Regions from separate parts of the Microbacterium sp. ZW T5_45 genome, predicted to be linked through region 3. Evidence: predicted binding sites of a transcription regulator. Region 3 holds the regulator's gene; each other region holds the start of a gene.
What was found. Region 3 encodes LexA, which represses DNA repair genes until DNA is damaged. Its sites were predicted from a motif close to TCGAACANNTGTTCGA; they were not measured.

Region 1 (3,969 bases), on a different contig from region 3:
ACCTCGAGGGCCCAGTCCCACAGTCCCAGTCCCAGGCCCAGTCCCAGTCCCAGGCCCAGGCCCAGGCCCAGGCCCAGGCCCAGGCCCAGGCCCAGGCCCAGATCGATACCGAGACTCAGGGTCTCGGAGACGGTCACCGTGGAGCGTGTCGATGTCAGCCCGCTCGTGCAGTACTGGCGGCATGTGCTGCCGGTTCGGTGGGTTGGAGGATGGGTCGTGGGGTGCGCCATCTGCGGGCGGGGTCCCACCAGCCCGGACCCCGGATCTCGGGCACCCCATGGTTCATGCGGATCTCCCACCCCGACGTGTCCAACGACCGGTGATGCCACCAGCACAACGGGACCCCGTTGTCCGTATGCGTCGGCCCACCCCGAGCATGCTCGGTCACATGGTGGATCTCGCACCACGACGCCGGCACATGACACCCCGGGATCAGACACTCCTTATCCCGGAGGATGATCGCCCGGCGTTGGTGGACCGTGAAGATCCGGTCGGTGACACTGATTCCCACGATCCGACCCTCATCCATCAGCACCCGCTGGATCGCCCCGGTGCAGGCGGTGTGCGTCGCAACAGAGACCGGGACGTGGGCGAGGGACCCGTTGTCCGTTCCCGGAGCACCCGGGATCCGCGCCCACCCGGAACCTGTCGCCAGGTCCGACACGTTCACGTGCACCACGAGCGTCGGCGACGCCCCACCCAGAGACGGGGTGTCCTCATGCCGGGCCGCGATTCCCAGCGCGGCAGCGAGAGCGTCATGTCGCTTCATCCCCGCATCACGGTTATCCATCCGGGCTGCGTCCGGCATCGGACCGGCGCACGAGCGGCACCCGTCGCAGACCGCCCCGTCACACGCGGCCTCGCCGCACGCGGCCCCGTCGCAGGCAGCCTCGCCGCCGGTGGAATCCTCACGTCCGGCGTTCCCGATCGCGGTTTCCCCCTCGATGCATCCCCCGTCGGACGGCGCGAAGTGCACACCAGCGGGCACGGGCGCGCCGCCGACTTTCGGGTTGTTGTACGCGTCGAAGATCAACTGCAACTGTGCGGCGACCTCCGGCAGCAGGTTCCCGGTGATGGAGTGGAGGCCGTTCTTCGCGGCCCCGATCCTCACGAACCGCCGCGACGACGCATCCCTGTCCTTCGGCTCCGCCCCATCCGGGTCCAACACCGCCGCGAGATACTGGGCAGCGTTGCGCAACTCCCCCGGCGTCGCCGGCGGACCCTGACGAACACCCCGCCCCGCGCCATCCGACGCCGCCGACGCCGCATCAGCGCCGTCTCGATCGCTGCCGTCCCTTTCGGCACCCGCACCACCGTCGCCACCGGTCTCGCCGTCAGCATCCACGTCCGTATCCCCAGCGTCCCGGTGCCCGCGTGCGAACCCCGCCAACAGCTCATCCGCCGCCAACCGGTCCTCCGGACGCAACCTGTCCTGGATCGCCTCCAACGGGCCGATCGCCGCGAGAAACCCCGCCACCCCGATCACCCCGTCCAACAGCACCTCCCGCAGCAGCGGCCACTTCGCCGGAAGACGATCCCCCGACGACAAGCTCAGATCCCGCCGCACTGCGGCCGCGACCCGGATCGTCTTCCCCGCTGCCGCGGCATCCGTCAACAACGCCCGCTGCAACAACTCATTCATCCCCGCGCATCCGAACCGGTGCCCGAACTCCACATCCGCACACGCGACGGCCTCGACCGTCACCGCATCCGTCAACCGGCCGATCTCCCCCAACCGCCGCAACACGACCGCGCGGTCCTCATCCGACAGCCCCGCCAGAACATCCCCGGACAGCACCTCACGCAGGCCATCAACAGCCTTGCCGAGAGCAGCATCCGTGATCGGGTTCATACCCCTAGTGAACACCGGGCCACCGACATTCCCGTCCCGAGAATCCCCAGATCAACATCCAAAACCGAAATACCGGGATAGAGCGCGACGCCCCCGCTGAGCGACACACAGGTACACGAGAGGAGAACACACACGGGAGGAGAACACACGATCGGGAGGAGAAACCCACCCGATTCCTCCGCCCGAACGCGACGTCTCCTCCCGAACGCGAGATCTCTTCCCGAACGAGCGAGACCCCGAACACGCGACAAGACCCACCACCGAACACTCCCTCGACGACAGCCCTCAGCCGCCGAGAGTGAGGAGCATCCGCGCCAAGGCGTACCGAGTATGCCCCCGCGGCGTCCTCGGGTCGTAACCGAGCACGCCGATGAGGGCGGTGAGCCGCTCCTGAACACTCGAATGGTGCCTGCCGAGGCGGACCGACGCCGCACGAACGCTCCGCTCGTCGGCCACCGCATCCAGCAGTTCCACGCTCCGGGAGTCGAGGCGGGCCAGCGCCGCCGCATCCGGATGCCCTCCGCCCGACTCCGCCGCCTCCGCGACCAGCAGGGCCGCGCCCAGGCTCGCTGCGTCGATCACCGGCTCATCGTCCGTCGTCAGGCGAACCGCAACGAGCGCTGCCGTCCACGACGCCGGCAGGCCGTCTCCCGCCGCGACGAGTCCGACGCCGAGACGCGGTGCACCGCCCTCGCGCCACGCCGTCGCGGGGTCGACCTCGGCACGCACGATCGTGGCGCGATTCAGACCATGCCGAGTGGCGACGATGGCCGACGGATGCTGCGGCAGCGGCGCCGGATCGGGCGGGGACGCGACGACTCTCATCGCTCCACCGTCGAGGCGCAATCGGCTCGCCGCACCGCCTCGCTCGTCCGCGCTCGCATAGGAGCTGATCGCCAGCTCGACGGCGCTCTCCTGGCCGATCGTCCGCCTCGCCCTGACGATCCCGAGCGAGAGGCAGAGGCGTTCGAGGATCATCGCATCGTTGCTGTGAGGATCCCCGTCGCGCTCGATCCACGCCACAGCATCCGGTCCGCTCTCTCTGAGCGGCCACGCATCGTCGACAGGTCCCGGGTCGATGCGCACGCCGTCTGCACGCAGCGCACGACCTGCCGCCCGTCACGGTGTCCGACCGTCGTGCCGCTGAGGACCGCGGCTCCGCGCAGCATGCTCTCGACGCCCACCGAGCGAGCGACCAGCGCATCGAAGTAGGAGACTACCTTGAGGGTCTCGCTCGCGTCGGGGTCGAGGGCGGTGAGCCGCCCCAGCAGGTCTTGCATATCGGGCTCCATCGCGCGGGGATTCCACCCTACGCCGCTCCCACCTGGGGACGGCCGTTCGGATGCCGGTGGCGCGGGCCCCGGCATCCGAACGCGGGTTCGGCGAGAAGCGCCGGCCCGGGCGCATCCGAGCGGGAAGCCAGGCGCCCCGGTCCCAGCTGGTGAGCAGGTCTCAGGCGCCGAGGAGGCGGTTCACCCAGCTGTCGCGCGCCGCGAGCATCGCCTGCGACACCGCGGCGTGCGGCGCGAAGCTGTCGAACCCGTGGAAGCCGCCCGCGAACACGTGCAGTTCGGCCTGGACACCCGCCTCCCACAGCTTCGTCGCGTACGCGACGTCCTCGTCGCGGAACACCTCGGCGCTGCCGGCGTCGATGAACGCGGGCGGCAGGTTCGTGAAGTCGGTGTTGCGCGCCGGCGCCGCGTAGACCGACACGTCGTCCGTGCCGCGGCGGTCACCGAGCAGTGCGCTCCAGCCCGTGACGTTCGATCCGCGGTCCCACACGCCTTCGCCATCGATCTGCCTGGTCGACACGGTCTCGTCGCGGTCGTCGAGCATGGGATAGATGAGCAGCTGACCGACCAGCGCCGGACCCTTCCTGTCGCGAGCCAGCAGGGTCGTTCCCGCGGCGAGGCCGCCACCCGCGCTCGCGCCGCCGATGAGCAGGCGATCGAGGTCCACGCCCAGCTCTTCGGCATGCTCCGCCATCCACACCAGACCCGCGTAGCAGTCCTCGACGGGATACGGGTCGGGGAACTCGGGTGCCAGGCGGTACTCGACCGTCACGATCACGCCGTTGAACCGCTCCGCCCAGTCGAGGAAACCCTCCACACCGAGCC
Region 2 (3,969 bases), on a different contig from region 3:
CGCTGTCCCGCGTCGATGAGGTGCTCGCCCTGGTGGGTCTAGAGGGCGAGGGCGAGGGCCGGATCGGAAGCTTCTCGCTTGGCATGCGCCAGCGACTGAGCGTCGCGCACGCACTGCTCGGCGACGCCGGCACCCTGGTGTTCGACGAGCCGGCGAACGGCCTCGACCCCGAAGGCATCCGCTGGATGCGCCTTCTCATGCGCCGGCTCGCCGACGAAGGACGCACGGTCATCGTGTCGTCGCACGTGCTGAGCGAGGTCGAGCAGGTCGCCGATCACGTTCTCGTGCTGTCGAAGGGCCGCCTCGTGCTCTCCAGCGACATCGAGAAGCTCGCCGATCCTGCGAACGGCGCGGTCGTGGTGGACGCCGCCGACCGCGGAGCACTGACCACGGCACTTTCGACCGCCGGTTTCGAGATCGAGGTGCTGCGGTCCGGCCTCACGGTGCGGGGCGGGGACGCCAAGACCGTCGGGGCTGTCGCCGCGGCCGCGGGAATCGCGCTGAGCACGCTCGTGCAGCGCGGACCGACCCTCGAGGACGTCTTCATCGACCTCGTGCGCAACGGCCGTTTCGAGCCCCGCGCGGAGATCGCGGTGTCGCCGGTCGTGCCTGAGACGGTCGTGCCTGAGCCGGTCGTGGCGGACGGATCCGTTTCGGCGGAAGCATCGGATGCGGACCCGGATGCCGTCGAGGGTGAGGCCGACGACGCCACGCATGCCATCGCAGTGATCCCTGTGGACGCTGCGACTGCCGAGGCGTCGGAGAACTCGGGCGAGTCGGCCGAGACCGAGACGATCGACGATCTCGATGAGCCGATCGCTCAGTCGGGACCCTCGTTCGACGACATCCTCTTCGGTGCGGGCTCCACCACCGCTGAGGAGCCCTCCATCTTCGACGAGCTCTCGGACGATGCCGAGAGCGCTGAGGCTTCGGAGGACACCGCGGCGGAACCCGTGCCGACGTCGACCGGCGAGACGGCTGCGCTGCGCTCGCGCCGCAGTTGGGCGGCGGCAGCCGCCGAGCACGCCGAGCCTTCGGATGATGCGGCCGCCGACGCTTCGGATGCCGACCCGATCGATCGCTCTGGAGACGATGAGGCCGCGGATGCCGTCGACTCGGGCGACGTCGATTCGGCCGGTGTCGATTCGGCGGCTGCGGAGGGCGCTGGAATCGATGAGGCCGGCGACGGCGAGGACGACGAGGCCGGCCAGGACGAGGATCCGCGTTCCGCGGCCGTGAGCTCGATGCTGGCCGCAGCCGCGCGCGCGTACTACGAGGATGAGCCGCAGTCGTATCCGCTGAGCGACGCGGACGCGGCGAGTTCGGACCAGGCGGGTGCGGAGTCTGCGGACGGCGATGCCGCAACTTCCGACCCCGACCCCGACCCCGACTCCGACTCCGACTCCGACTCCGACTCCGACTCCGACTCCGAAGAGACTGGCTCGGGTTCCGACTCCGATGCCAACCCTGACGCCGACTCCGACTTTGCGGAGAGCGAGGCTCACGAGTCCGGCTCCGATGAACAGGATGCTGCGGAAGACGGATCCGACGACCACGGAGCGCCGTGGGCGGTCGCGAGCACGGGTGTCGTCGACTCCGTCCCCGAGACGAGCGGCTCGGAAGAGTCCGAGGACGATGCAACGGCTGCGGATGCGCAGCCCCATGACGAAGAGCTCGAGGGCGCGGAGCACGAGGACTCTGAGCACGAGGGCTCCGAGCACGAGGGCTCCGAGCACGAGGGCTCCGAGCACGAGGGCTCCGAGCACGAGGGCTCCGAGCACGAGGGCTCCGAGCACGAGGGCTCCGAGCACGAGGGCTCCGACCACAGCGAGGGCGACGACGCCGAGCAGACCAGCCACGGCGATGAGCACCACCACGGCTGATCACGCCTAGGACTGACGAGGACCCCGCCGCGCGATCCCGCGTGGCGGGGTCTTCGTCTTCCGCGCATAATCGCGACGACGACACCCGGGTGCCGGGCCCCTGGCGTCGAACGCACCCCTCCGCGGCAGCATCCGAATCCGAGCCGTGCCGCTTGGCGTGCGCAGCCGGCTCAGGCGGGTCGCGGCCGGATCACCGGACGGCGACTCCCCTTGGATACCGGGATGGGTGAGGTGGCGACGATCTCCTCGACGTCGGCCGGTTCATCCGAGACGTCGAGTCTCAGCGCCTGGGTGAGCGCGAGTCCGTGCTTCGTCGTGAGGATAAGCCGCCGGAACTCATCGTCGCCCTCGAGGTCGATGACGACGCTCGGACGGTGTCGGCGGATCAGGACGAAGTCCAGACTTCCCGCAGCCTTCCACGATCCCGCGGCGAGGATACCGGGGATGTGCGTCCCCGGGTTGGGGACGCCTCTGAGCCAGGTCCAGGCATCGTCGGTGAGCTGCACCTTCGCGATGGTGTCACGCGCGATGCGGATGTTCTCACGGCGGAAGGTCGAGACGCGCTCGAGCGGCGAGAGCACGACCTCGAGCTGCGTCTGATCCAGCAGCAACGTCACCATGTGACCAGTCTGCCAGCGGCACCCCTCCAGTTGTCTGGTCGCAGTTCACAGGAACGCAACGATCCCTTGTCGTGTTCATGCATTTCCTTCTCCCCCTCTTCCCAGTTTCGAATATTTGTACTATACTCGATCCATGGACATCGGCGACGAACTCGACCAGCGACGGGCTCTGCTCGACGCGTGGGTCGACACACGTCGACGGATCGCCCTGCTCGAAGCGGAGTCATCCGCCCTGCTCGCCGAGCGCATCCGGCTCCGCGACCGCGACACCAAGGGCAACTCCTTCCACCGTGACGCGATCCACCGGTCCATGGTCGCCGAGTACTCCGCCGCCGGTCGCATCCCGCAGGGCACCGCCGACCGCGCCTTCGCCGACGCGTACTTCATCGAGAACCACTACCCCCTGGTCCGAGATGCACTTCACCGCGGCGACATCACGGCAGCGCACGCACGCGAGATCGTCGGGGCGGGCTCGGTCGTGCGCGAGGCGATCGCTGCGCGAGCAGTCGAGCCCGAGACGCAGACCGTCTTCGAGACCGCCAGCATCGTCGTCGCCGAGAACGACACCCCGGCTCGAACCCGGGCGTACGCTCGCTCCATCGCCGCCGCGCTGGCCGGCGAGACGGTCGTCGAGCGTCAGCGCCGTGCGGCATCTGAGCGGACGGTGACGGTCCGCCCCGCCGACGACGGGCTGGCGCTGCTGCAGGTCGTGCTCCCCGAGCACCTGGCCGCAGCGATCTTCGACCGGTTGACTCAGATGGCGAACGAGGTGATCCGCACCCGCGACGACCGGGATCCTTGCCTGGATCCCGATGTGATCGACGTGGGCGCCGATCCGATCTACCCCGGCTCGCTGGATCCGAGCGACCCCGCCCTCGACGACTTCGTCATCTTCGGCCACGGCGACACATTCACGAGCGATCCACTCGTCGATCCGTCGTCAGCCGACATCGAGCACGTGGCGGGCGACGAACGGACTCTCGACCAGGTGCGCGCCGACCTGCTCACGGATCTGCTGCTCGGCTCCGATCCCGGTGCGGTGCACGGATCCGGTCTCGAGAACATCCGCGGGCGGGTGCAGGTGACGGTCGCGGGTTCCACGCTCGCGGGCGACGACGATCGCCCTGCCGAGCACGACGGCAAGGGACCGATCGATCCCGATGTCGCCCGCGACCTGGCGAGATGCACCACGAGCTGGTCGCGGCTCTTCCTCGACCACACCGGAATGATCACGGCGACCGACTCGTATGCACCGACCGAGGGCATGCGCCGGTTCCTCCGAGCGCGCGACCCGCATTGCCGATTCCCGGGATGCCGGATGCCGGTGCACAGGTGTCAGTTCGACCACAACCACGACCACGCGAAGGGCGGGGCGACCAGCCTCGACAACCTCAGCGCGTTCTGCGCCGGGCATCATCTGCTGAAGCATCCGGACATGGACGACGGCTCGAGGTGGACCGCCCGCC
Region 3 (3,969 bases):
GATGAGGACCCCGCGCTCGTAGAGCTGCTGCCACACCGCCTTGGGGTCGGACACCCCGCCGAACAGCACGAAGTTCGACCACGACTCGTGCGGCGTGTACCCCAGCGCCTCGAGCGTCGCGGTGATGCGGTCGCGCTGCTCCACGATCTCGTCGACCATTCCGAGCATCACGTCGGAGTTGCGCAGCGCCGCAACGGCGGCCGCCTGGGTGAGCGCACTCAGGTGGTAGGGAAGCCGCACGAGACGGAGCGCGTCGATGAAGACCGGATCCGCAGCGAGATACCCGACACGCGCCCCGGCGAAGGCGAAGGCCTTGCTCATCGTGCGCGACACCGCAAGGCGGGGGCGGCCGTCGAGCAGCGAGAGAGCAGACGGCGCATCGCGAGGGGCGAACTCCTGATACGCCTCGTCCACGACCACGATCCCGTGCGCGGCCTCGTACACGGCCTCGACCACGTCGAGCCCGAGAGGGGTGCCCGTGGGGTTGTTCGGAGAGCAGAGGAGGATGACGTCGGGGTCGGCCTCGCGCACCTGGGCGGCAGCCTCTTCCGGCGTGATGGTGTAGTACGGCTCACGCGTGCCGGCTATCCAGCGTGCGCCCGTCCCCTGAGCGATCAGCGGATACATGGAGTACGTGGGCGCGAATCCGAACGCCGTACGTCCCGGTCCGCCGAAAGCCTGCAGGATGTGCTGGAGGACCTCGTTCGAACCGTTGCCGGCCCAGATCCGATCGGCCGTCAAGCCGTGACCGAGATACTCCGCGAAACCCTCACGCAGCGTCGTGAACTCCCGGTCCGGGTAGCGGTTGACGTCTCTGATCGCGACGGCGATGTCATCGAGGATGTCGCTCGCGACGGCATCCGGAACCGGATGCGTGTTCTCGTTGACGTTGAGGGCGATGGGCAGCGGAACCTGCGGAGCCCCGTACGGGGTGAGTCCGCGCAGGTCGTCGCGGAGCGGAAGGTCGGCGAGAGAGACGGTCACCCTTCCCATGCTAGAACCCGTTGACGCAGCGGGTTCCCTCGGTGACGTCCGATGAACGGCCCAGGGGCGACAGAACGATGCCGTCAGTCCGAGTACGCGGCAGGAATGGCGATCTCGTCACCGATCTGCAGGGTGCCACCGTGGAGAGCATTGAGGCGCGTGATCTCGCCGATGACCTCGCGGGGGTCGGCCTGAGGTGCGACGGACTCGGCGATGGACCACAGCGTGTCGCCGGGCATGACCGTCACGGTCTCGAAGCTCGGAGTCGCGACCTGTTCGTTCGATGCGACGGCGTTGCCGCCGGACAGGGCGGCGATCGCGATCCCCGCCGCAAGAGGCACCGAAGCGAGAGCGAGCAGCACACGTCGACCGCGTGCCGTCAGCCGCAGGCGCGTAGCCGGACGAGCCGGGGTGACCGCTGCGGTGAAGGTGATGGTGCTCATGTCGTGCTCCCTCTGCTGAAGTTGGCGTAGCGTTCGCATCCGCGACTCGGCCGGGAGCCGTTGATGCGAAGCTACGTTCCGAAGATATCTTCGAGTTCGATTCCCTGTCAAGCATTCTTCGAAACCCGGGCCCCGGATTCTGCGACACGCTCGAACGGATATTCCAGGACCGACCGTTTCTCGGATACGGTTTCGATACGGACACCCCACCACGGGCCTCCGACATTCGATCCGCGGCACCGGATCCGCGTACTGAAGGAGCATGATGAGCGAGAACTCCGCACCGGCGAGCGATGTCCCGCGCACCCGTCGTCGGAAGAGCCTCAGCCCCAAGCAGATGGCGATCCTCGAGGTGATCCAGTCCTCGATCAGTCGGCACGGCTATCCGCCGAGCATGCGCGAGATCGGCGACGCCGTCGGCCTCAAGTCGCTCTCCAGCGTCACGCATCAGCTCGGACAGCTCGAACTCAGCGGCTACCTTCGGCGCGACCCGGGGAAGACCCGCGCGATGGAAGTGCTCATCGATCTTCCCGGCACGTCCGCTGAGAATCCGGCGGACGTCGCGACCCCCGTGGGCGATGCGGCCCTGGTGCCCCTGGTCGGGCGCATCGCCGCAGGCGTGCCGATCACCGCCGATCAGCAGGTCGAGGAGATCTTCCCGCTGCCGCGTCAGCTCGTTGGCAAGGGTGACCTGTTCATGCTGAAGGTCTCCGGCGAGTCGATGATCGACGCCGCCATCTGCGACGGCGACTGGGTCGTCGTCCGTTCCCAGCACAGTGCGGAAAACGGAGAGATCGTGGCCGCGATGCTCGACGGCGAGGCCACGGTCAAGGTGCTGCGTCGTCGCGACGGTCACACTTGGCTGCTCCCGCGGAACTCGGCGTTCGAGCCGATCCTGGGCGACGAAGCCGTCGTCCTCGGCAAGGTCGTGGCGGTGCTCCGCGCCGTCTGACGCCCCCGTCTCCGTCTGCCCCGCCGGCGGGTCGCTCTAGGCTCGAAGCATGTCGTCGCCGTTCGCTCTCTGGCCTTCTCCCGTCACCGCCGCATCGGTCGCGGCATCCACACCGCGGATCGATGGAGCGCGTTTCGTCGGCGACGAGATCTGGTGGGGCGAGTCCGTTCCCGCGGAAGGCGGACGGGTGACCGTGCGCAGCAGCGCGGGTTCGATGGTGCTGCCCGCACCATGGAGCGCACGTTCCCGGGTGCACGAGTACGGCGGAGGCGCCTGGACAGCCGACGACGAGGCGATCCTGTACTTCGTGGACGCACGCGATCAGCGTGTCCACCGCCTGGAACCGGGCCTCGCCCCGGTGCCACTGACCCCCGCCGGACCCGCTCACGGCGGACTACGGCTGCAGCAGGGACGACTCTTCGCCGTAAGAGAGGATCTGTCCACCGATCCCCATCTGCGGGCGCTCATCGAGATCCCCGTGGACGGGTCGGCGGCCGATCGGCCGGACCTGATCCGGACGATCTCGAGCGGCGCCGACTTCTACGCGCATCCGTCGCTCTCCCCCGACGGGACGCGCGTCGCGTGGGTGCAGTGGAGCGGTCGACGGATGCCGTGGGACGAGGCGCACCTGCACGTGCGCGCATTCGACGGCGGCGAGACCGTTGTGCCGTCGCGAGCGGCTCTTCAGCCCGAGTGGACCGGCGATGACGAGCTCGTGTTCTCGGATGACCCGGAGGGCCGCTGGTCGTTGCGGCGCGTTCCGGTCGACGGCGTCGCGACGATGGGCGATCCGCTCATCATCGCCCCCGCCGATGCCGACATCGGCTACGGGCTCTGGGTTCTCGGCAACCGGTGGTTCCAGCCGCTCGACGAAGGTCGCATCGTCGCCGTCCGCACCGAGGGGCGCGATCAGGTCGTCGTCATCGATGCCGACGGAGGCGCGCGCCCGGTGCACGTCCCCGCCGACGGCCATGTCAGCGTCGATGACGCATCCGGATCCCTGGTTCTGCTCAGCGGCAACGGCTCGACCGTGACCCCCGGAGTATGGCTGCTGGACGCGGACACGGGTGTCGCGACGACCGTCACGGGCGGAGAGGCGGTCGACGCCGCTTGGATGCCCGCCGCGAAACCGCTCGTCGTCGACGGTCGACACGGCCCGGTGCACGCCTTCGCCTACGAGCCCGCCAATCCCGAGGTCAACGCGCCGTCCCTCGGACCCGCTCCCTACATCGTCCTGGTGCACGGCGGTCCCACCGCGCACGTGACGGGTGCGGCGTCGTCCGCGATCGCGTTCTACACGAGCCGCGGCATCGGCGTGCTGGACGTGAACTACGGCGGATCCACCGGGTACGGACGCGACTATCGTGATCGGCTTCGCGGCGGATGGGGAGTGGTCGATGTCGACGATGTCATCGCGGCGGCCCGCGGACTCGTCGATGCAGGACTCGCGCACCCGGACCGCCTCGCCATCCGGGGAGGCTCTGCAGGAGGATGGACCGTGCTCTCCGCACTCGTGCGAGGCGGCGTCTTCTCCGCCGGCATCAGCCGCTACGGCGTCGGCGACCTCCGCGCGCTCGTCGAGCACTCGCA
Region 4 (3,969 bases), on a different contig from region 3:
TGAGGACGTTCCGCAGGCATCGCCTGCCGCTTCGCCGGCGCCGTCGGCGATGCAGGTGGATGCCGTCGCCGAGCGCGACCCCATCGAGGCGCAGTTCGACGGGCTCCCGGTCGTCGAGGCCGAGGGCGATGACGACGCCTGGGGCCTGACGGGGCGCGACTGATGGGCATTCCCCGGCAGCTCCCCAACGCGATCACCGTGGCGCGGATCCCGCTGGCAGTGATCTTCTTCGTGCTGTTGCTCGTCGGCGGCACGTACGGCGACGACGGTCTCGGCATCCGCTGGGCGGCCGCCGCCCTGTTCATCGTCGCGATATCGACGGACTGGGTCGACGGCTACCTCGCTCGACGGTTCGACATCGTCAGCGACTTCGGCAAGCTGTGGGACCCGATAGCAGACAAGCTCCTCACCGGCGCGGGTTTCATCGGTCTCGCGATCCTCGGTGAAGTGCAGTGGTGGATCGTCGCGGTGATCCTCGTGCGCGAGTGGGGGATCACCGTGCATCGTCTCATGATCGTGAACGAGCATGTCGTCGCCGCCGCGTGGATGGGCAAGCTCAAGACCGCAGTGCAGGGCGTCGCGCTGTCGTGGGCTCTGCTTCCGCTGCACGTCGTCATCGGCCTCCCCGCGTGGACGATCGTCACTGCAGTCCTGATGGTGGCGGTCCTCGTCCTCACGGTCGTGAGCGGCGTCGACTACATCGTCGCGCAGGTTCGCGGATCCCGAACTCGGGCATGACCACCGCGTCGGACGTCCGCGAGCTGCTCGTGCAGCGCGACTGGACGCTCGGCATCGCCGAGTCGCTCACCGGAGGTGCAGTCTGCGCGGAGTTCGTCTCGGTTCCCGGCGCCTCTGCGGTTCTCCTCGGCGGGGTCGTCGCATACGCCACGCCCGTCAAGCACACTCTGCTAGGCGTCGACGCCGGGCTTCTCGAGGAATTCGGGCCCGTGCACCCCGAGGTCGCCGCGCAGATGGCCGGGGGAGTGCGCGCAGCAGTGGCAGTGGACGGACGCGCCGCTGACGTCGGACTGTCGACCACCGGGATCGCCGGGCCGGACTCGCCGGACGGACAGCCGGTCGGCACCGTCCACGTGGGCGTCGCGACGCCCGATCGGATCGTCTCGCGTGCGTTCCTCTTCGCCGGCGACCGCGCGGACGTGCGCCGACACGCTGCGGCGGCCGCCCTCGGCACGCTGCTCTCGGTGCTCGCGGAATAGCCGGAGCCGGGAGCGGGTTGATATGGATGTGCTCACATTCAAAGCACAGAGTGAAAAGGTAGATTCTGTGGCAGTTGGTCGTATTAGACTGGCGTTCCCGTCGGGCCGTGGCTCGACGATCCGGATTGGGAGGAGGTTCCGATGATTCTCGTACGACAGGAGATCGGCGACGTGCTGAGGGACTTCCGTCTCCAGAAGGGGCGCACTCTGCGCCAGGTCGCCAGTAAGGCATCGGTCGCACTCGGCTATCTCAGCGAGGTCGAGCGTGGTCAGAAAGAGGCGTCGAGCGAGATCCTCGCGTCCGTCGCGGACGCTCTCGACGTGCCGATCTCGACCATCATGCGCGAGGTCGGCGACCGCATCTCGGTTCTCGAGGGCCTCCAGGTCTTCCCGGACGTCGTTCCTGACGAGCTGGTCGCGTCGATCGAGCCGCAGCTCTCGTTGCGCTGACCGGGTCTTCCGGTTCTCATGCGCCGTAGTGAGTTCCTGCGCGCCGTCGACGCGGAGTTCGATGGACGTGCGTCGTCCCTCGTGAACGACCTCGTGCTCGCGACGCTGTCCGGGAGGACGGCGTCGCAGGCGCTTGACGACGGGGTCCCGCCGCGAGAGATCTGGCTCGCGCTGTGCGCGGCGGCGGACGTGCCGCTCGAGCGACGCCACGGAGCAGGCCGGTTGGAGCCCCGTCGAGGCTGAACCCGGTGTTCGAGTCGTGCGTGACTGCGACACGCCGTTGCATCGCCAATGTCGAAGATGTGTTCGATGAGGCGTAGTGTTCTGCACAACTGGTTCGGAGACGTGCTTCTTCACCGTTTCCGGGATCTCCGATGCAATGTCGGAGGCCCCGCCTACGGTGAAGACATGGCCACCGAGTCATACGCCTTGTCGGAGAGTCACCCCAACCGGGGGAGGCCGCGACAGCCTACAGGCGGCATCACGCGAGCAGAAGGAACACATCATGCCCTCAACCGCAGACCGCGAGAAGGCCCTCGAGTCGGCCCTCGCCCAGATCGACCGCCAGTTCGGGAAGGGCTCGGTCATGCGACTGGGCAGCGACGAGCGTGCACCGGTCGAGGTCATCCCCACCGGTTCCATCGCCCTCGACGTCGCTCTCGGCGTCGGCGGACTGCCGCGGGGTCGCATCATCGAGATCTACGGTCCGGAGTCGTCGGGTAAGACGACTCTCACGCTCCACGCCATCGCGAACGTCCAGCGTGCCGGCGGCATCGCCGCCTTCGTCGACGCCGAGCACGCGCTCGACCCCGACTACGCGGCGAAGCTGGGTGTCGACATCGACCAGCTGCTCGTGTCGCAGCCCGACACGGGTGAGCAGGCGCTCGAGATCGCCGACATGCTGATCCGTTCGGGGGCGATCGACCTCGTCGTGATCGACTCGGTCGCAGCACTCGTGCCCCGTGCCGAGATCGAAGGCGAGATGGGCGATTCGCACGTCGGTCTTCAGGCGCGACTGATGTCGCAGGCGCTCCGAAAGCTCACGGGTGGCTTGAACCAGACCAAGACCACGGCGATCTTCATCAACCAGTTGCGTGAGAAGATCGGCGTCTTCTTCGGCTCGCCCGAGACGACCGCCGGTGGTAAGGCTCTCAAGTTCTACGCCTCCGTGCGACTGGACATCCGTCGCATCGAGACGCTCAAGGACGGCACCGAGGCCGTGGGAAACCGCACCCGCGTCAAGGTCGTCAAGAACAAGATGGCTCCGCCGTTCAAGCAGGCCGAGTTCGACATCCTCTACGGCATCGGCATCTCCCGCGAGGGCAGCCTGATCGACTTCGGAGTCGACCACGGCATCGTCAAGAAGTCCGGATCCTGGTACACGTACGACGGTGACCAGCTCGGACAGGGCAAGGAGAACGCCCGCAACTTCCTGATCAAGAACCCCGACATCGCGCTCGCGATCGAGACGCAGATCAAGCAGAAGCTCGGCATCGCCGGGGCCAGTGACGCTCCGGCCGACGAGCTCGCCGAGCGCCGCCCGGCCTGACAATGATCCATCGCGGCCGTCCGTGAGAGCTCGCTCTCTCGCGGACGGCCGCTGTCATCTCCCGGAGGAGTGGAACAGTGCAAGAGTCCGATCATGTCGCCCCGATCATCCCGCTCTTCGGAGCAGCGAAGCAGCCCGCGACGCGCGCGGACGCGTTCAGCGACGATGCCGTAGGGGATAACCCCCCAGAGGACGACGCCGTAGAGGACGATGCCGTAGGGGCCCCGTCCTCGCCGGCTGTGGTCTCCGACGCCTCGCTCCCCGCAGAGCGCAAGGCAGCCGACGGCGGGTGGAGATCCACGTGGGCTGCACCGACCGGGACGACGCGCTCGGGTCGGTCCGCGGCAGACGCCGTCGGACGAGATCACCCGGCAGGCGGAGCGCCCGGGCGTCGACCGGTGAGACTGCGTGCGCTGAAGGGGCCCGGTGATGAGCAGTCCTCTGCGGAGAACGTGCTCGATGTCGAGACGGTGCGTCAGGCCGCGGAGGCGCTGCTGGTGCGCAAGCTCCGCAGCAGGTCGCTGTCGGAGTCGGAGGCGCGAGCGATCCTGCGAGGTTTCGATCTCGAGGGTCACCGCCTCCCGGGCGAGGGCATCGACGATGTGATCGATGACTTCTGCCGTCGCGGCTACCTCGACGACGCGACTCTGGCGAGTCTGCTGGTGACATCGGGTGTCGAGCGAAAGGGGCAGGGACGCACGGCGCTCGCCCGGTTGATGGCGCAGCGAGGCATCCCTCGAGAGACGATCGATG

Region 1: a site for LexA is predicted at 1,992-2,007, ahead of ACI3KS_RS10065 (DUF222 domain-containing protein). Genes of this name have one in related genera too.
Region 2: a site for LexA is predicted at 2,611-2,626, ahead of ACI3KS_RS17585 (DUF222 domain-containing protein). Genes of this name have one in related genera too.
Region 4: a site for LexA is predicted at 1,962-1,977, ahead of recA (recombinase RecA). Genes of this name have one in related genera too.

What each region holds. Positions count from the first base shown of each region.
Region 1 covers NZ_JBJDRJ010000015.1:74,951-78,919, reverse strand. Annotated here, with positions in the region: gene ACI3KS_RS10065 (DUF222 domain-containing protein) at 155-1,852, opposite strand; gene ACI3KS_RS10060 (hypothetical protein) at 2,138-2,830, opposite strand; gene ACI3KS_RS10055 (hypothetical protein) at 2,827-3,132, opposite strand; gene ACI3KS_RS10050 (alpha/beta hydrolase) at 3,305-3,969, opposite strand, start outside.
Region 2 covers NZ_JBJDRJ010000048.1:6,061-10,029, forward strand. Annotated here, with positions in the region: gene ACI3KS_RS17575 (ATP-binding cassette domain-containing protein) at 1-1,883, shown strand, start outside; gene ACI3KS_RS17580 (hypothetical protein) at 2,054-2,503, opposite strand; gene ACI3KS_RS17585 (DUF222 domain-containing protein) at 2,637-3,969, shown strand, end outside.
Region 3 covers NZ_JBJDRJ010000020.1:27,710-31,678, reverse strand. Annotated here, with positions in the region: gene ACI3KS_RS11675 (histidinol-phosphate transaminase) at 1-993, opposite strand, end outside; gene ACI3KS_RS11670 (LysM peptidoglycan-binding domain-containing protein) at 1,068-1,427, opposite strand; gene lexA (transcriptional repressor LexA) at 1,693-2,379, shown strand; gene ACI3KS_RS11660 (S9 family peptidase) at 2,429-3,969, shown strand, end outside.
Region 4 covers NZ_JBJDRJ010000007.1:99,514-103,482, reverse strand. Annotated here, with positions in the region: gene ACI3KS_RS05465 (DNA translocase FtsK) at 1-163, shown strand, start outside; gene pgsA (CDP-diacylglycerol--glycerol-3-phosphate 3-phosphatidyltransferase) at 163-738, shown strand; gene ACI3KS_RS05455 (CinA family protein) at 735-1,217, shown strand; gene ACI3KS_RS05450 (helix-turn-helix domain-containing protein) at 1,359-1,667, shown strand; gene ACI3KS_RS05445 (DUF3046 domain-containing protein) at 1,686-1,910, shown strand; gene recA (recombinase RecA) at 2,173-3,216, shown strand; gene ACI3KS_RS05435 (regulatory protein RecX) at 3,294-3,969, shown strand, end outside.